Regions from separate parts of the Lysinibacillus sp. NPDC097162 genome, predicted to be linked through region 3. Evidence: riboswitches for the same ligand, from Rfam matches in the RefSeq annotation. Region 3 holds a riboswitch; each other region holds the start of a gene.
The links. A riboswitch is a leader RNA that binds a small molecule or an ion and turns the genes downstream of it on or off. The one in region 3 is predicted to bind S-adenosylmethionine.
Positions count from the first base shown of each region.

Region 1: it holds a riboswitch for S-adenosylmethionine, as region 3 does, so the genes downstream of both, ACIQXW_RS22975 (bifunctional homocysteine S-methyltransferase/methylenetetrahydrofolate reductase) here and metK (methionine adenosyltransferase) in region 3, are expected to answer to the same signal.
Region 2: it holds a riboswitch for S-adenosylmethionine, as region 3 does, so the genes downstream of both, ACIQXW_RS21470 (cyclase family protein) here and metK (methionine adenosyltransferase) in region 3, are expected to answer to the same signal.
Region 4: it holds a riboswitch for S-adenosylmethionine, as region 3 does, so the genes downstream of both, ACIQXW_RS17925 (methionine ABC transporter ATP-binding protein) here and metK (methionine adenosyltransferase) in region 3, are expected to answer to the same signal.

Region 1 is NZ_JBIWDT010000010.1:24,834-29,641, reverse strand. It holds gene hemG (protoporphyrinogen oxidase) at 14-1,402, shown strand; SAM riboswitch class I at 1,528-1,627, shown strand; gene ACIQXW_RS22975 (bifunctional homocysteine S-methyltransferase/methylenetetrahydrofolate reductase) at 1,718-3,565, shown strand; gene metH (methionine synthase) at 3,558-4,808, shown strand, end outside.
Region 2 is NZ_JBIWDT010000007.1:171,926-176,733, forward strand. It holds gene ACIQXW_RS21455 (methyltransferase domain-containing protein) at 1-264, opposite strand, end outside; gene ACIQXW_RS21460 (VOC family protein) at 337-780, opposite strand; gene ACIQXW_RS21465 (YuzC family spore coat inner layer protein) at 1,035-1,340, shown strand; SAM riboswitch class I at 1,449-1,550, shown strand; gene ACIQXW_RS21470 (cyclase family protein) at 1,797-2,534, shown strand; gene ACIQXW_RS21475 (DedA family protein) at 2,606-3,202, opposite strand; gene ACIQXW_RS21480 (Cof-type HAD-IIB family hydrolase) at 3,626-4,399, opposite strand.
Region 3 is NZ_JBIWDT010000003.1:23,066-27,873, forward strand. It holds gene pckA (phosphoenolpyruvate carboxykinase (ATP)) at 1-846, opposite strand, end outside; SAM riboswitch class I at 1,049-1,167, shown strand; gene metK (methionine adenosyltransferase) at 1,423-2,619, shown strand; gene ACIQXW_RS14725 (gamma carbonic anhydrase) at 2,981-3,493, opposite strand; gene ACIQXW_RS14730 (alpha/beta hydrolase) at 3,629-4,435, shown strand; gene ACIQXW_RS14735 (alanine/glycine:cation symporter family protein) at 4,565-4,808, shown strand, end outside.
Region 4 is NZ_JBIWDT010000004.1:251,492-256,299, reverse strand. It holds gene ACIQXW_RS17935 (MetQ/NlpA family ABC transporter substrate-binding protein) at 39-902, opposite strand; gene ACIQXW_RS17930 (methionine ABC transporter permease) at 965-1,633, opposite strand; gene ACIQXW_RS17925 (methionine ABC transporter ATP-binding protein) at 1,623-2,651, opposite strand; SAM riboswitch class I at 2,736-2,840, opposite strand; gene ACIQXW_RS17920 (thioredoxin family protein) at 2,896-3,207, opposite strand; gene ACIQXW_RS17915 (toprim domain-containing protein) at 3,221-3,562, opposite strand; gene gcvH (glycine cleavage system protein GcvH) at 3,822-4,202, opposite strand; gene ACIQXW_RS17905 (arsenate reductase family protein) at 4,284-4,637, opposite strand.

The sequences.
Region 1 (4,808 bases), on a different contig from region 3:
AGGGGCGATCTTCATGGAAACAATAGTTGTATTGGGTGGCGGGATTACAGGTTTATGTACGATGCATTATCTACAACGTCAAGTATTGGAGAAAAAAATAGATGTAAACCTAGTACTTGTTGAAAAAAATGCATACTTAGGTGGAAAGCTATACTCCGCATATGACCATGGTTTTATAATGGAAACGGGCGCTGATTCAATTGTAGCTCGTCATAAAGGCGTTATGGAGCTAGTACAGGAGCTTAACTTTGAACAGGAGCTAGTGTACAACGAAACAGGTGTATCTTATATCTATACAAACGACGAATTACATGCAATACCAGCTGATTCAACATTCGGTATTCCTATGAGTTTAGCATCTCTGGAAGCAAGTACGCTTGTATCAGAAGCTGGTAAGCAAATCGCATTACAGGACTTAACGATGCCTAATAAAGGTTTTACGAAAGAAAGCTCAATAGGCGAGTTTTTAACGTATTACTTAGGTGAAGAGCTTGTGCAAAATCAAATAGCGCCAGTATTAGCAGGAGTATATTCTGGTGACCTACATCAACTTTCGATTGCTTCTACATTGCCGTACTTAATCGATTATAAAAATGAATACGGTAGCATCATCAAGGGGTTTGATGCAAATCGCGAACAATTTATGAAAGCTTCCAATAAAAAGTTTATTTCGTTTAAAAAAGGCTTATCATCTCTAATTGACCGCCTTGAAGAAACGTTAACAGAAGTAGAAATTATTAAAGGTGTAGCAACAACAAGTGTAAAGAAACATGAAGGGCAATATACAATTACATTAGCAAATAGTAGAAAGCTTGAGGCTAATCACGTTGTTCTAGCGTTGCCCAATGAAGCGGTGCAAAGCTTATTACAGGACCCATCGTTAGATCATTATTTTAAGGAATTTACTACAGCTTCTGCAATAACAATTTACTTAGGTTTTGATGTACCGGATGCAGTGCTACCAGCAGATGGAACGGGTTTTATTGTGTCACATAATTCAAATGTCCAATGCAATGCAGCAACTTGGACAAGTCGAAAATGGAAGCATACATCTGCTAATAGTAAATTGCTTGTACGACTCTTTTATAAGAGCATCAATCCTGCGTATGAAAAATTACGTAAGATGACAGATGAAGAACTAGCTGCTGTCGCATTAGACGATGTAAAGAAAAGTTTAGGGATTGATGAAAAGCCAACTGTAGTTAATGTTGCGAAATGGATTGATCAAATGCCAAAATACGATTTAGCACATCATGAGGCATTGAAGGGCTTAACAGCTGAGCTTGCAGAAAGGTATCCAAATTTATCGATTGCAGGCTGTTCTTATTTCGGAGTAGGCATTGGTGCTTGTATTCAAAATGGTAAAAAAATAGGCGAAGAGCTTGGAGAAAAACTAGTATAACGGTAAAACAAATGCGGAAATTTTATATTTTTCTGGAGAAATCTCCTTTGTTAAGTGAAATAGTCTTGACTCTATCGCCTGTAAACGATATGATTCTTTTAATTATTTGAAAAATTCATACTACATTCTTATCGAGAGAAGCCGAGGGACTGGCCCTATGAAGCTTCAGCAACCAACTAATGTCAGGTGCTAAATCCAGAAGACCTTTTTGGTCGAAGATGAGAAGGAAAAACAATTACGATTCGTTAAAGCCTTCTTTTTTTAAAAGAAGGCTTTTTATATTTTTGGATACAAGGAAAGTGAGGGTTACGTTTTATGGGATTGCTAGAAAAGTTAAAATCACATGTATTAACTGCAGATGGTGCTATTGGTACTGTATTATATGGCTACGGCTTGGAGTACTGCCATGAAGAAATGAATGTACAGAGACCGAAGTTAATTGAAAAAATCCATAAAGAATATATTGCTGCTGGTGCAGATGTGATTCAGACAAATACTTACGGTGCTAATGCGATTAAATTAGCACGCTACGGTTTAGAATCGCGAGTTCAGCAGTTTAATGAAGCTGCAATCACGATTGCGAAACGTGCTGCAGCAGATGGCGGACAATTTGTGTTAGGCACAATTGGAGGCATCCGTGGTATTCGTAAAAGTGATGCAACGTTAGAGGAAATTTTATCGACAGTTGAAGAGCAAGCAAATGTGTTACTTGCAGGCAATCCAGATGGCCTTTTACTTGAAACGTATTATGATTTCGAAGAGTTAAGCGCAACGTTGAAAATGTTACGTGCCAAAACAAAGCTACCAATTATTGCGCAGGTGTCGATGCATGAACCGGGCGTGTTACAAAATGGAATGGCATTAAATCAAGCATTGCACGAGTTAGAGGCTCTTGGTGCAGATGTAGTAGGCGTAAATTGTCGTTTAGGACCGCATCATACAATTCAAGCATTTGAAGGAGTTGAGCTTCCTGAAAAAGCATTTATGTCTGCATATCCAAATGCATCCTTGCTAGATTTAGAGGATGGGCGTGTCGTATATGAGTCAGAAGCTGATTATTTTGGTCGTGCCGCAGTTGCACTGGTTGACCAAGGTGTTCGTTTAATCGGTGGTTGCTGTGGTACAACACCAAAGCACATAGCAGCAGCGAAAAAATATTTAGAAGAGTTAACACCTATTGAAGAAAAGTTAGCAAAGCCTGAAAAAGTACAGGTTGTACGTGAAGCAGAGCCTGCGACGTATGAGCCATTGCACGCGAAGGTAAAGCGCGAGCGTTCGGTTATCGTGGAGTTAGACACACCGAGGCATTTAGAAATTGACGGCTTTATTCAAGGTGCGAAAAAATTATATGAAGCAGGCGCTGATGTAGTGATGATGGCAGATAATTCACTTGCATCGCCCCGCATTAGTAATGTGGCAATGGGTGCGTTATTGAAGGAAACGCACGGTGTCCGACCGTTAACGCATATAACGTGCCGTGACCGTAATTTAATTGGATTACAGTCACATTTAATGGGCTTAAATGCACTTGGCATTCATGATATTTTAGCGGTTACTGGAGATCCGACTAAGGTAGGTGATTTCCCAGGAGCCACAAGCGTTTATGATGTATCTTCTATGGAGCTAATCCAGCTGATTAAACAGTTAAATGACGGTATTTCATTTTCCGGAAAGCCACTTCGTAAAAAGGCAAACTTTTCTGTAGCGGCAGCATTTAACCCAAATGTACGTGTACTAGACCGAGCAGTAGCTCGACTAGAGAAAAAAATAGAGCATGGTGCGGATTACTTTATTTCTCAACCAGTTTATACGAAAGAAAAAATCATTGAAATTTATGAGGCAACAAAGCATTTAGATGCACCAATTTATATTGGTATTATGCCAGTAACGAGCTATAAGAGCGCTGAGTTTTTACACCATGAAGTACCAGGTATCAAACTATCTGACGATGCACTGTCACGCATGAAGGCATGTGGTGAAGATAAGGAACGTTCAACATTAGAAGGGATTGCAATTGCTAAAGAGTTAGTAGAAGTAGCTGCAGAGTATTTCAATGGTATTTACTTAATTACACCGTTTTTACGCTATGATATGACGCTAGAGTTAATGAAATTTATTGAGCAATTGGATGAACAGAAAAAAGGGGTAAGTATAGATGGCTAAGCACTTGATTGAAGAGCAACTAGAGAAACGAATATTAATTCTGGATGGCGCAATGGGTACAATGCTTCAAAATGAAAACTTATCAGCAGAAGATTTTGGTGGCGAGGAGCTTGATGGTTGTAACGAGAATCTTGTATTAACTAGACCTGATGTGCTTGAAAAAGTTCACCGTAAATATTTAGAGGCTGGTGCGGATATTATTTGTACAAATACGTTTGGAGGTACGCCTCTCGTATTAAATGAATATAGCCTTGGGTCTAAGGCAGAAGAAATTAATAAACGTGCGGTAGAAATTGCGCGCAAAGTAGTGGATGAGTTTTCTACTCCAGAGTGGCCCCGTTTTGTTGCGGGAGCAATGGGTCCAACGACAAAAACGTTATCAGTAACTGGCGGTATTACCTTTGATGAACTTGAAGAAAACTTTTATGTACAGGCAAAGGCACTAATCGAAGCGGGCTCAGACGTACTGCTTCTTGAAACAAGTCAGGATATGCTAAATGTAAAAGCGGGGACACTGGGGGTATCACGTGCGTTTGAGGAAACTGGAAAAGAACTACCTGTTATGATTTCAGGCACGATTGAGCCAATGGGCACAACGCTAGCAGGGCAAACGATTGATGCCTTTTACATATCAATTGAGCATATTAAGCCGTTATCTGTCGGCTTAAACTGTGCGACAGGTCCAGAGTTTATGACAGATCATATTCGTTCGTTAGCGGAGCTTTCTACCGGCTATATTAGCTGTTATCCAAATGCTGGTTTGCCAGATGAGGAAGGTTGTTATCATGAATCTCCAGAAACTTTATCTCAAAAATTAAAAGGTTTTGCTGAAAAAGGCTGGCTTAATATTGTTGGCGGCTGTTGTGGAACAACACCAGCACATATTGCGGCAATCCGAGAAGTGCTGAAGGATGAAAAGCCGCGTCAATTACCGGAAAGTACACATGGTCATGTTGTATCTGGTATTGAACCTTTAGTATACGATGATTCGATGCGTCCGCTATTTATTGGGGAGCGAACGAACGTTATTGGCTCCCGAAAATTCAAAAATTTAATTATTGACGGTAAATATGAGGAAGCGGCAGAAATCGCACGTGCACAAGTGAAAAATGGGGCACATGTTATAGATATTTGCTTAGCGAACCCAGATCGTGATGAATTAGAGGATATGCGTGGCTTTATGCAGGAAGTTGTTAAAAAAGTAAAAGTACCGCTTGTAATTGATTCTACAGATGAGAAAGTA
Region 2 (4,808 bases), on a different contig from region 3:
TTGCACAATAGCCTGTAAGTTATGTAATTGGTGCAACGCTTTATATTTATTGATTTTAGCAATACCTGCCTCCGAAATATCGATGGCTTCAACCTCAAACCCAAGCTGTGCTAAATAGACTGCGTGCCGACCATCACCACACCCTATATCTAAAATACGCGCCCCAGCTTGTAATGTTTTTGCCCATTCAACCACCTCATCACTTGGGTTACCAAAAGCATAATGCGTATCCGCTAAGTAATCTTTCTCCCAAAACGGTTTCACTATACCATCTCCTCTATCGGTTAATTTAAAAAAACGTGCTTTGACAAAACTTCATCAAAGCACACTGACAATCTATTGCGTAATAATTAACATGTCATTTTCATCAAATTGCCACATATCACCGTGTGCAACTTCCCAATAAAAGCCGTTTGGGTCTTGGAAATAACCGCTATAGCCTCCCCAAAATACTGTTTCAGGCTCCTTTACAATATTCGCTCCAGCTTTTTTTGCTAACAAAAATACTTCATCGACTTCTTCTTTAGACTTTCCATTATAGGCAAGTGTAATGCCATTAAAGCCATTCCCTACAGCAGGTGGATTCGCTTCATCAATATCCTTTACTAAGCGCTCAATTGGGAATAAAGATATTTTTGTTCCTGCATTATTAAAAAAAATAACATCTGGATTTGTTTCATCCCCATAAACGACTACTTCAAACCCAAGCCCATCACGATAAAATGCCAGCGATTCTACCATATTTTTCACACCCAATGTAATTAAGTTTAAACGATTCATCCCATCTGCCCCTTTTCTACGGTATCTAATACTTATTCTACTTTTTTAATTAATTTCCCTTTATCTCACGTTCCATATAAAAGATGTTCTTCAACACAAAACATAATGCCGCTACATAAGATACACTAAGATATTAGCCATGGATTGGAGGAATTCTGCTGTATTACAATCCTTATCCGTATTATGTTTATCAATATCCACATTGGGGCACTTCTAATACGCCTTTACCGCATCATTTGCCGGGACAGCTTGCGATGCCCACATCCCCAAACCCAAATCCGTACCCGCCTATTAATACGTTGAAGTTGAAAACATCTGCCAAACAAATTCAGCCAATTATGCAGCAGGCCCAATTACTGACAGAGAAAATTGAAGGGTCTGATCAATTTGCACATGATCTTAAAAATGCCGCACAGCTTTCCAAGCAAGATGAAGTACAAAAACTCATTTCTTCAGCTGGCGTTACGGCGAAGTTTGAAGCGAAATATACGCCAGATAATATTCGAATTGTATTATCAGAAGGTGGGTGCTGTAGTATAGCGGTAATTTTATATTGGTAAGGGAAAAGCTTCTTATTTTTTATAACCATGCACTCCTATAGAACTTGTAAACTTTTTATGATTATGCTAAAGTATTTGGTATTACTATTTCTGAAAATTCATATATTTTTCTTATCAAGAGAGATGGAGGGATTGGCCCTATGAAGTCTCAGCAACCAGTCTTAGGCATGGTGCTAATTCCAATTTGCGAAATTCGCAAGAAGATGAGGAGACTGACTTCAGTTACACGAGAGTCCTCTTCTACAAGGAGGGCTCTTTTTTTATTTTATTTTAAACAAGAGTTAATTTCATAATAGTTTTTCTAAAAGAAATCACGAACATTTTAATGGAGCAAAAGGCGGCTCGGGGCTTGCACGTGGAAAGCGTCTGCCTAAAGCGTAATTTTTATCTCTTCAATGTTCGTATGTAATGATGAAATTAATTCACTACTCATAATAAAGAAAGCAGGGAATAAAAATGACAAATGAACTTTTACAAGCATTGCAGTTATTAAAATCTAAGCAATGGGTTGACTTAACACACACATTTGGACCTAACTCGCCTCATTTTTTTATGTTTGAAGATGCCAAATTTGAAACGCTCTTTTCGCATAATGACGGCTTCTTTGCACAACAATTTACGTTTCCCGGGCAATATGGAACACATATCGATCCACCTATCCACTTTGTTTCAGATACACGCTACTTAGACGAATTAGAATTAAAAGAACTTGTCCTACCGCTAATTGTTATTGATAAGTCCAAGGAAGCTAAATCGGACAATGACTTCACGTTAAGTGTACAAGATATTTTAGATTTCGAAGCAGAATATGGAGAAATTGAAGCAGGTACATTTGTTGCTCTGCGAACTGATTGGAGTAAACGCTGGCCTGATAAGGATTTATTTAATAATAAAGATAAAGATGGTCATAACCATATTCCAGGTTGGGGATTAGAAGCGTTGCAGTTTTTATTTACAGAACGGAACATCAATGCAATAGGTCATGAAACGTTCGATACAGATTCAGCGGCAGATTTCCGTAAAAATGGAACGCTTGATGGCGAATACTTTGTACTAGATCAGGATACATATCAAATTGAACTGATGACGAATTTAGATAAGCTACCAGCAAAAGGAGCAGTCATTTTCAATATTGTGCCAAAGCCTGAAAAAGCATCTGGATTCCCTGTACGTTCATTTGCTATTTTGCCTTAATTCAATACAAAAATGGTCTGCCTCAAATGTCATATAACATTTGCAGCAGACCTTCTTTTAACATGCGATATTCATTTAATCGTATTTCTTTTTTTAAAAATATAGTACACAATCAGCATTATTACTATAAACAGCAATATAGCAAAGAGGCTGTATTGGGATAAATACATACCAACAAAACGCCACTTATTTCCTAGCTCTTTCCCTAAAGTAATAAATGTGAAAGTCCATACTATTGCACCTGCATACGCATAAACAGCAAACTTTTTATAAGGATAATTATTAATGGCTGCAATATATGCTGTAAGGTGACGAACGCCAGGTATAAAGTATCCAATTAATAATAATACAGGCCCTATCTTTTCAAACAATTTTTTCGTAAACTCAATTTTTTGTGCAGTTATATAAATTTTTGGCCCATATTTTTGTAATAACGGCAAACCGAATCGACGACCAACAAAGTAGCTGAGGGTGATGCCTCCTGCAGCTCCCACCGCAGCACTTATTAATGCAGGAATATGCTCTAAATTTTCTCGATAAACATTATACCCTACATAGGTTAAAAAAATTTCATCAGGAAGTGGCAGCCCGACAATCCCTCCAACTAGTATAAGAATAATCCCAAAATACCCGTAATGTTCAATAAGAGATTGCACGTGATGCACCATTTTTTACCCCACCTAAAGCCTTAATTTTCCCATTATCTTAGCTTAACATAAGCCTCTTAAAGTCAATTATTTCTAACAATCACTTTTGCATAGGTTTAATCATTATTACATGTATATCAATATTGTACAATCAACAGAACTTTATTTTTGTTAAATTCAGTTTTCAACAAAAACCCGCTTTACCGTATCTTCGTATCTCCTTCAGCGCTAATTTCTATTGATGATGACTCCATATCCCTTACTGTAGACTACGTCAAAACGACTTGTTAGTAACTGATGAGCTGACTAAAAAACAAATACATACGACAATGGCAACTAGAATAGCTACTACAATCATTATTTATAATTTATTCATACAATCTGAGAACATTCCCCTATAGAAGCGATTGCAATATTATTTCATTCTTTATCATATTTATTACCTTAGATAAGCTGTAGCTTGCGCAATGCATAATCTATGCCACCTTCATCTGATTTCATCGTGATATAATCAGCGATATTTTTTAATGCGACACTGCCATTTCCCATCGCAATACCATATCCAACTTGCTTTAACATATCAATATCATTATCTCCATCTCCAAAAGCAATTGCCTCTTTCGGAACTAGGTTGAAATATTTTAGCACTGCTTCAACTGCGATGGATTTTGATACATCATCTTGTAGCACATTTATAATCGTCGGATGCCATCTCTCAAACTTCAAATTCGGAAACTGTGTTATGTACTTTTTCTCTTCTTTTACGTTGGCATATAAACACATTAAGTAAACTTCCTCGTTTAAAATATTATTATTAGTAGGAGGATACTCATCTAAAGATAATGTCTCCTTCATTGCTTTTAATGTTGCAGGATGGCGAACATTATTCATGAATAGTTGATCAGTGAAAAATGATAGACTATTGTTATTGTCATCAGCAAAAGCTTTTACGTTTTCTACGATTTCTTGTGCGATAGGAATGGTATGGATTATTTGATCACCATGCCGAGTATAAGCACCATTAGCAGTAATAAATGTATCAATACCTAGTTCTTGCAAATCATGACACATAGATAATGGTCTTCCTGTTGCAGCTACTAATCGAATTCCTTTGTTTCTTAATAGTTGTAACGCGTTCTTCGTACTACTTTCAATACAACCATCGTCATAGTTGATGAGCGTACCATCCACATCAAAGAAAATAATTTTACAGTCCAATTCAATCTATCCCCTTTTAAATTAAATAGAAAAATATAGTGATTATCGTACTTTGAAAATAAAAAAAAATAGCTTTCTACCAGCTTAAATCCCTTATCAATATGCATATTATTGAATAGTAAATTTATCCTATATGTATTATAATAAAACTACGACAATTTTTTATAAAAAAGAGCATTCTAAGTATGTCAGATTTAATTTAATAAAGTAGACTAAAACATTTAACTTTTCCCTATGCACCACCGATAAATACTATTGCCAGTATATTTAAACCATGCATTCCCTTTACATATAAAAAATTAATGTTTTTTGGGTACTACTTTAATCATACTGAAGGAGTATACCAAAAAACATAGAATTGCTAAAATAGTAGAAAATCCATTAAATATATTGAACGAGTATCGCCCTT
Region 3 (4,808 bases):
TTCTTTTTCAGCAGAAAGGTTAATTGTTTTTGCATAGCAACCACCTTCAATGTTGAATACGCCGTTGTCAGACCAGCCGTGCTCATCGTCACCGATTAATTTGCGGTCAGGGTCAGCTGATAAAGTTGTTTTACCAGTACCAGATAAACCGAAGAATAATGCCACATCGCCAGCTTCACCTACGTTTGCTGAACAGTGCATTGATAGGATGCCTTGTTGTGGTAATAGGTAGTTCATAATACCGAAAATAGATTTTTTCATTTCACCAGCATATTCAGTACCACCGATTAGGATGATTTTCTTTTCAAGTGATACAATAATGAATGTTTCAGAAGATGTACCATCGATAGCTGGATCTGCTTTAAAGTTAGGAGCTGAGATAACTGTGAAGTCAGCAACATGAGAAGCTAATTCTTCTTGTGTTGGACGGATAAATAATTGATGGGCGAAAAGATTATGCCAAGCATATTCATTGATTACTTGGATGCTTAATTGTGAATCTTTGTCAGCACCAGCAAAACCGTTGAATACGAATAATTCGTCACGTTCTTTTAAGTATTTAACTACTTTTACATATAAGTTATCGAACACTTCCGAAGAAATTGGTTGGTTTACTTTACCCCAGTCAATTTTATCTTTTGTGCTTTCTTCTTCTACCGTATATTTATCTTTAGGTGAACGACCAGTGTATTTGCCAGTTTCTGCACGAACTGCGCCATCTACTGTTAACATAGCCTCACCACGAGATGTAGCTTTTTCCGCTAATTGTGGTACTGAAAGTTGAACGTTAATGTTCCCGCCGTTTAATAATTCCTTCAGTTCGTTTGCAATTTCTACTGAATTCATCGATTAAATACCATCCTTTTTTATAGTATTCCCTTGAGTTTGAGGGAGTTTTTCTTAATTTCAAAAATAGTATAACACAATTGCTTTAATAATCTATACTAATTCAAAAATTATTTTCGTGTTTTAAATAACTTTCAACAAAAAGTCATAAAATAATTGACAACGTTCGACCTTTTACGTAAGATGAGGAATTGAACGGATACTCTTATCCCGAGCTGGTGGAGGGTCAGGCCCTGTGAAACCCGGCAACCTGCATGAACTATTTCACGACATGCGCTGGTGCCAACCTGATGCAAGGGGAAAACCCTTGAACGATAAGAGTGAAAGGTTACGAAGTCATTATTCCTTTCCTCATGTAAAGTACGTGAGAAAAGGATTTTTTTTATTTTCATAATGAATGTAAAGGTAAGTATATACAATTCTTTCCTTATTATAATGACGGATCTTTCGAAATCCTCATGTTAAAAGCAACAACGGCTTGAAAGTTCTATCCTTCAGGAGCGAACTTGACATGGGTAATGAGTACCGTATTAATTTCGCAAATGCTATTTGTAAGAGTAATAGGAGGAAAATCAAATGACAAACCGTCGATTGTTTACATCAGAGAGTGTAACAGAAGGACATCCCGACAAAATTTGTGACCAAATTTCGGATGCCATTTTAGATGCCATTTTAAAAGAAGATCCAAATGCACGTGTAGCGTGTGAAACAACTGTAACAACAGGATTAGTATTAGTAGCAGGGGAAATCACTACTTCTACTTATGTAGATATTAAAGGTATCGTGCGTGATACAGTAGCAGAAATCGGCTATACACGTGGTAAATATGGCTTTGATGCTGAAAACTTAGCAGTACTAGTTGCAATTGGTGAACAATCACCAGATATTGCCCAAGGTGTAGACCAAGCATTAGAAGCGCGCGAAGGTTCTATGACTGATGCAGATATTGAAGCTATTGGCGCAGGTGACCAAGGTTTAATGTTCGGTTACGCTTGTAACGAAACACCTGAGTTAATGCCTTTACCTATTAGTTTAGCGCATAAATTAGCTCGTCGTTTAACAGAAGTACGTAAATCAGGTGAACTAGCATATTTACGTCCAGACGGTAAAACACAGGTGACAATTGAGTATGATGAACACAACATCCCAGTTCGTGTCGATACTATTGTTATTTCAACACAGCATGATGAAGAAGCATCACTTGAACAAATTCAATCAGACTTAAAAGAGTTAGTAATAGCACCAGTAGTACCTAGTGAGTTATTAGATGCTCAAACGAAATATTTCATCAACCCAACAGGTCGTTTTGTTATTGGTGGACCTAAAGGAGATGCTGGACTTACTGGGCGTAAAATCATCGTTGATACATACGGTGGCTATGCACGTCATGGTGGTGGTGCATTCTCTGGTAAGGACGCTACAAAAGTAGACCGTTCAGCTGCATATGCTGCTCGTTATGTGGCAAAAAATATTGTTGCTGCAGGTTTAGCAGAACGTGCTGAAGTCCAACTTGCTTATGCCATTGGTGTAGCACAACCAGTATCAATCGCAGTAGATACATTTGGTACAGGAAAAGTAAGCGAAAGCGAAATCGTACAATGGGTTCGCGAACTATTTGATTTACGTCCAGCAGGCATCATTAAAATGCTAGATCTACGTCGCCCAATTTACAAACAAACGGCTGCTTATGGTCACTTTGGCCGTACAGATTTAAATGTGCCTTGGGAAAATACGGACAAGGCAGATGCATTAAGAGAAAAAGCAAGTCTATAAGCTATTTTGTAAAGAGCATTCGAATATGTGGTAAACATATGCAAATGTTTTATTGAAGGGGCTACGTAATGGCCCCTTTCTAACTTGCTTCAGCATTCACACCCCACTTCTAAAGGTTGGATTTGAATGCTGAAGCAAGTTAAAGGCCCAGACGGATGTCATAGATTTTCTAAGGCGCTTTTAGAGCGTGCTGTAAAAATTTGGATGAAATGATGCCTAGGCGTAATTGATTGCAAAAAAATTCGCGTCTTTCCGTTTACCTTGGAAGGAAATCGCGAATTTATTTTTTATCCTATATAACTTTGTTTATTACTAGAGCACTTACACCTATATCGCAGCCCGCGTATTTTTAGGGCATCCATTATTTTTGAAGAGATTTGTAATATTGACCTTTTTCGGCGTATTCTCTAACGATACGTTCCATGTCTTCTTTATCTTCAGCATTTAATTCACGTACAACTTTTGCTGGACGACCTAATGCTAAGCAATTAGGAGGAATGACTTTACCTGGAGGTACAAGACTACCCGCACCAATAAATGCACCTTCTCCTATCTCTGCCCCATCCAACACGATTGATCCCATACCTATTAATGCATTTTTTCGAATTGTACAGCTATGTAAAGTTACTTGGTGTCCAACTGTTACTTCATCTTCGATTATTAATGGATATTTTGGACTTTGATGTAGACAGCAAAGATCTTGGATACTTACTCGTTTACCAATTATTGTTGGTGATACATCACCTCGAATAACTGTATTAAACCATATAGTTGTCTCGGCACCAATCGTTACGTCACCAGTAACGGTTGCATAGTCAGCTATAAAAACTGATGGATCAATAGTAGGTGTTTTGTCTTTAAACGGATAAATCATGCTAAACGCCTCTTTTCTTTCTTTGATGTAGTATTATCGTATCAAATGCGCAATTTTATGCAAATATAATTTTATAAAGACGAGAATATTTCGTTATAATCATTGTGTAACTATTTATTTAGGAGGACTATGTGAATGTGGAAATGGGAAGCTGATGGACAAGCGAAGGCTGTGATTGCTATTGTTCACGGTGCTTATGAAAATCACCGTTGGTACGCATGGCTTATTGAAAAACTCAGAATGGAAGGCTTCCACGTAGTCATGGGGGATTTACCGAATCATGGGGCAAATGCGAAACTCTCACGTGTCCATGATGAGGACTTTAAAGAGTACAACAAATATACAAGGCATTTAATTGAAAATGCTTTTTCATATGATTTGCCAGTGTTTTTAATGGGGCACGGACTAGGAGCAACGTTAATCCTTCATACAATGCATAAGAGAAAATATGAGTGTGCAGGAATTATTTTGACATCACCTTGGCTGCATTTGAAATTACAGCCTGGTAAGTTATCAAATGCATTAACGAGCTTAAGTGCTTTAACGGCAAGCGTTAAAATGACACACGATATCTCTTTTGACAAATTAACGCGTAGTGTCGAAGGTAGAGATGAAATGAAGGACGAGTTTCCTTTTAAGTCCGTTATCTCAGTAAAGTGGTATCGTGAATTACAGCAAATGATGCGCAATTTAGCGGTCATGCCAAAAGCAGAGTTTCCGAACACGCCTATGCTTATTATGACTGGGGAAAGAGATAGTATCACGGAAACTAGACAAACACGCAATTGGCTACATCAGCAGGAGTTTGCTGAATTCCAATTTAAAGAATGGGCAAAATGCTACCATAATTTATTCCATGAAATAGAGCGTGAAGAGATTTTTGTCTATATCCGAGATTTTGTTAATAATGCCTTGCGTCGAATTGGATATATAATTCGATAGAATGTTTCCCCTCCGAAAAATATTGTTGAATAAGATGTATAGTAACTTGAAAATAATGTTGTAATTTTCAGAAAAATGTAATACTATAATGTCTTAAAGTAAGAATATTCATATTTTGGGAGGGATAAAATGGAAGGTATTGTAAGTTTTCTGAACAGTATTTTATGGGGGCCGTGGTTTATTTATGGTATTTTATTGATTGGTTTATTCTTTTCAATCATTACACGGTTCCTTCAAGTAAGACTCATTAAGGATATGTTCGTCTTAATGTTTAAAGGAGAGAAATCGGAAAAAGGAATTTCTTCTTTCCAGGCAATGTCGATTGCATTATCAGGGCGTGTTGGTACAGGTAATATTGCTGGTACGGCAACTG
Region 4 (4,808 bases), on a different contig from region 3:
AACCATTTTCATGGCTTGTACTATAGTGTTAGAAAAATCTATTTTACTGGTACTACTGCGCCTTTCCATTCCTTCAGGATGAAGTCTTGGATTTCTTTAGATTTTAATACTTCTAATAATTTTTTAATTTCTGGCTTATTTTCATCTCCAGCACGTACCGCAATAATATTAACATATGGAGATTCTTTATCTTCTAGCTCAATTGCATCATCAATTGGGTTTAAGCCGTTATCAATTGCATAGTTAGAGTTGATAAGAACAGCATCGCCTTCTTCGTTTTCAAACATTTGAACAAGTAATTCTGGTGCAGTATTTGCATCGAATTTAAAGTCTTTTGGATTATCAACGATATCTTTAATTTCTGCTGCTGTTTTGTCGATACCATCTTTTAATTTAATTAAGCCTTTTGCTTCTAACAATGACAGCATACGGCCATGGTCTGAAACTGAGTTCGATAATAAGATTGTTGCACCTTTAGGAAGGTCTTCAAGAGATTTATATTTTTTAGAGTAAATACCGATTGGCTCGATATGTACGCCGCCAGCATTTACGAAATCATAGCCATTATCTTTAATTTGTTGTTCTAGATAAGGGATATGTTGGAAATAGTTTGCTTCGATTTCACCAGACTCTAAATCTTGGTTAGGTAGTACATAATCTTGGTAAGGTTCGATTTCTAAATCAATACCTTCTTTAGCTAAAATCGGTTTTGCTTGTTCTAAAATAACTGCGTGTGGTGTGTTAGAAGCACCAATTTTTAATGTTACTTTTTCTTCAGTTTTTGCACTGTCGTCTGCTTTATCTCCAGATGTTGAACCTGCTTCGTCTTTGTTACCAGCACCACAAGCTGCTAAAGCTAGTACAAGTACTGATAAAAATAATCCAGCTAATAACTTCTTCATTTGTATACACTCCCTTTATTTGTTCAATCAATATGTTAGCGGTAAAAACCGGGTTAACCTTTTTAACGTTTGTCTGTTTTCGTTGTAATCATATCGCCAATCCATTGAATGATAAATACGACTACTAAGATCAAAATAGTTGCCATTAATGTCACATCTTGGCGATTACGTTGGAAGCCATCTAAAAAGGCTAAGTTTCCTAGGCCGCCAGCACCAATAATTCCAGCCATTGCCGTATACCCAACGAGTGCTACAGCCGTTACGGTAATTCCAGAAATAAGTGCCGGTAATGATTCTGGAATTAGTACTTTCCAAATAATTGTGGACGTTTTAGCCCCCATCGAGCGTGCTGCTTCAATAACGCCTTTATCAATTTCTCGTAATGCAATTAATACCATTCGTGCATAGAATGGTGCAGCACCGATAATAAGTGCTGGTAGAGCTGCATTCGCTCCTCGAATTGTCCCAAGTAAAAACTTCGTAAATGGTATTAGTAAAATAATTAACACGATAAATGGTATCGAACGGAATATATTAACGACCGATCCTGTTAAAAAGTTAACGATTTTATTGGCCCATAATTGGTTTGGACTCGTTAAAAAGAGGATTATGCCAATGGCTAAACCAAGTATAAATGTTACGACTGTTGAAAGAGTGGTCATATAAAGTGTTTCATATGTGGCTGTCCACATTTTTTCCCAGTCGACATTCGGAAAGAGACTAGTTAGCATTTGCAATCACCTCCGTTTGTACTTCAACTGTATTTAAATAATTTAGTGCAGCTGCTACATTTGTATCCGTGCCATCAATTTGCACGATAAGAGTACCGTATGCGCCATTTTTAGTTTGTGAGATATTGCCATGGACAATACTAATCTCCACATCAAACTGTTTTACTAAATGCGATATAACAGGTTGCTCTGTTTTTTCACCAACAAAGACAAGCTTAACAAGGTGTCCCGTTGGATAATTTACTCTAAGCTGTGCAACTGTCTCCTGGGTTTCCTTCGTATCCGTAATTTGAGAAACGAATTTTTTAGTAATCGCCGCTTGTGGTGCTTGGAACACTTGTAATACTTCACCACGCTCCACAATTTCTCCAGCTTCCATTACCGCTACACGATGACAGATTTTGCGGATAACATGCATTTCATGGGTAATTAATACAATCGTTAAACCTAATCGTTCGTTAATGTCGACAAGCAAATCAAGAATTGCATCTGTTGTTTCTGGATCTAGTGCCGATGTAGCTTCATCACATAACAACACTTCAGGATTATTAGCAAGTGCTCGTGCGATACCAACGCGTTGCTTTTGACCGCCTGATAGCTGTGATGGATACGCCTTATCACGTCCTTCTAAACCAACAAGTGCAATCAGTTCTTTCACACGTGCGTGTCGCTCACTCTTAGCTATACCTGCAATTTCAAGTGGAAAAGCGATATTTTCAGCAACAGTTCTTGACCAAAGTAAGTTAAAATGTTGGAAAATCATACTTACTTTTTGTCTAGCATCACGCAACTTTTGGCCCTTAATAGATGAAAATTCTTGATTGTTCACCTTCACCGTACCTGTTGTCGGCTTTTCTAAACCGTTTAATAAACGAATCATCGTACTTTTACCAGCGCCACTATAGCCGATAATGCCAAAAATCTCACCTTTGTTAATCGTAAGATTGACATCTTTAACAGCAGTTAATTCGCCATTTGCGGTTTTGTATTTCTTCGTAATATTTTGAAGCTGTATCATAGCGAATACTCCTTTTCTCATATAGAAAACCCCTTCACTCATAGACAAGTAGAAGGGGTCACGTATTTTATACGCTAAACCGTTCTCTCATCTTTCAAAGAAAAATCTTTGAGTGATTTGGCACCTTTTCACATATGTGATGGTTGCCGGGCTTCATAGGGCACTTCCCTCCGCCGCTCTTTATAAGAGTTCGATATATTTAATAGTTTTTAATATAGTTGTTACTTTACCATGCTAGCAAAGTTCAGTCAATTGGTTTTTTTAACAATTCGTATAAAAACGGTACGGATTGAAATGCATAAACCTTCTCTATAACTTTTCCTCCATCGCTAACGAGTAAACAAGGTACACTTTCAATTTGAAAATCATAAGCTATTTGCTCTAAAAAATTTATATTTGCCTTACCTAATTTCAACTGTGGCAGTAACTGTTCTATGATATCCATCATTTTAAATGCAACTGCACAAGTTCCGCACATCGGTGTATATAAATAAAAGGCAGTTTTTTCACCAGATTTTACAGCCGTTTCCCACTGCTCTTTTGACCATTCTTCCATTTTTCACGCAACCTTACAAAATATATTCATTATGGATGGAAAAATGCGCGCGCAATAAAATCATCGCAAGCACTTTCCTCGGTGTAGTTTCTACTTCTTTATAAGTAGGCATTGTTCGCAAATGCTCCGCCTCAGGATAATGTCTGTCCATTAATGCTCGTAGTTTATCTCCTGATGCATCTGCATCAAAAAATGTATATAGCTCACAGCCCTCATATGGGTCGAGTAATTCTTCTAATTGATGCACACCAATTGTACCATTTGTACAAAGTATTGTAACATCTTCACTCAAAATAGGTTTTATTTGAAGCTTATCCGAACGGCCTTCCACGATTAAACATTTCCCTTCGAACATCACGCCACCCCCATTTAGACAGTTATCTACTACAACAATTCATCGCCATTACCAGATTCCATATGATGCATAGATCTACATGTTAACAATCATTTTCACATGTCGCTTCGCAATTTGGACAACATTTTATGGTGAGTCACTGTACTATCGTTTACTTGCAGAATCAAGCTTTGTACACATCAAATTACCAACTAATACCTCGTGCTATATAATAAAAAACGCCGGTGTGTATGCCGACGTTTTTCTATTATAGGCTTGTTTATTCTGCAATCATTTCTTCGTATTGTTCTGCAGTCATAAGGCTTTCAATCTCTGAAGCATCTGCAGGCTCTACAACGATCATCCATGCTTTTTCATATGGTGATTCGTTTACGAATTCAGGGCTATCTTCTAAATCTGCATTTACTTCAACTACAGTACCTGAAATTGGTGCGTATAATTCAGAAACAGTTTTTACTGATTCTACGCTTCCAAATGGATCATCTGTTTTAATTTCGTCGCCAACTTGTGGAAGCTCAACGAAAACGATATCTCCTAATTCAGATTGTGCGAAATGTGAAATACCGATACGTACTTTACCATCTTCTAATTTTACCCATTCGTGTTCTTCAGAGTAACGTAAGTCTTTAGGTGTGCTCATGCCAAAAACCCCTCCATAAATATGTAATATATTCACTTTCAGTGTGCCATACTTCTTTCATAAAAACAAGGATTAAAGCTGTTATTTCCACGCTTGTTCAAAATCTGATTCCTTAAAACCTAACGTTACTTTTTTTCCATCAGTAACAATTGGTCGCTTAATTAGCATACCGTCAGAAGCAAGTAGTGTGAGCTGTTCATCTTCGGGCATTTCCGCCAGTTTATCCTTCAACCCAAGTTCGCGATATTTCATGCCAGATGTATTGAAAAATTTCTTCAGTGGCTGTCCGCTAGCTTGCCAATAACTCTTTATTTGCTCTTTCGTAGGTGGTTGTTCAACAATGTGTACCTCTTCGTATGAAACGCCATTGTCGTTTAACCACTTCTGTGCTTTTTTACAAGTTGTACATTTAGGGTAATGGATAAATTGAATCATATTTATAGGCTCCTCTACTATCATTTCCTGTAGTATACCATCATAACTAGTATGAGCCAAAACGAAACATTTATTGGCTAGTTACGCAAGATAAATTAGTAATGTCGAATGTGGCTACCGCCATTGATTTTCGCTACGGGCGGAAGGTCTGACCAGCATGGAAATTGTTTT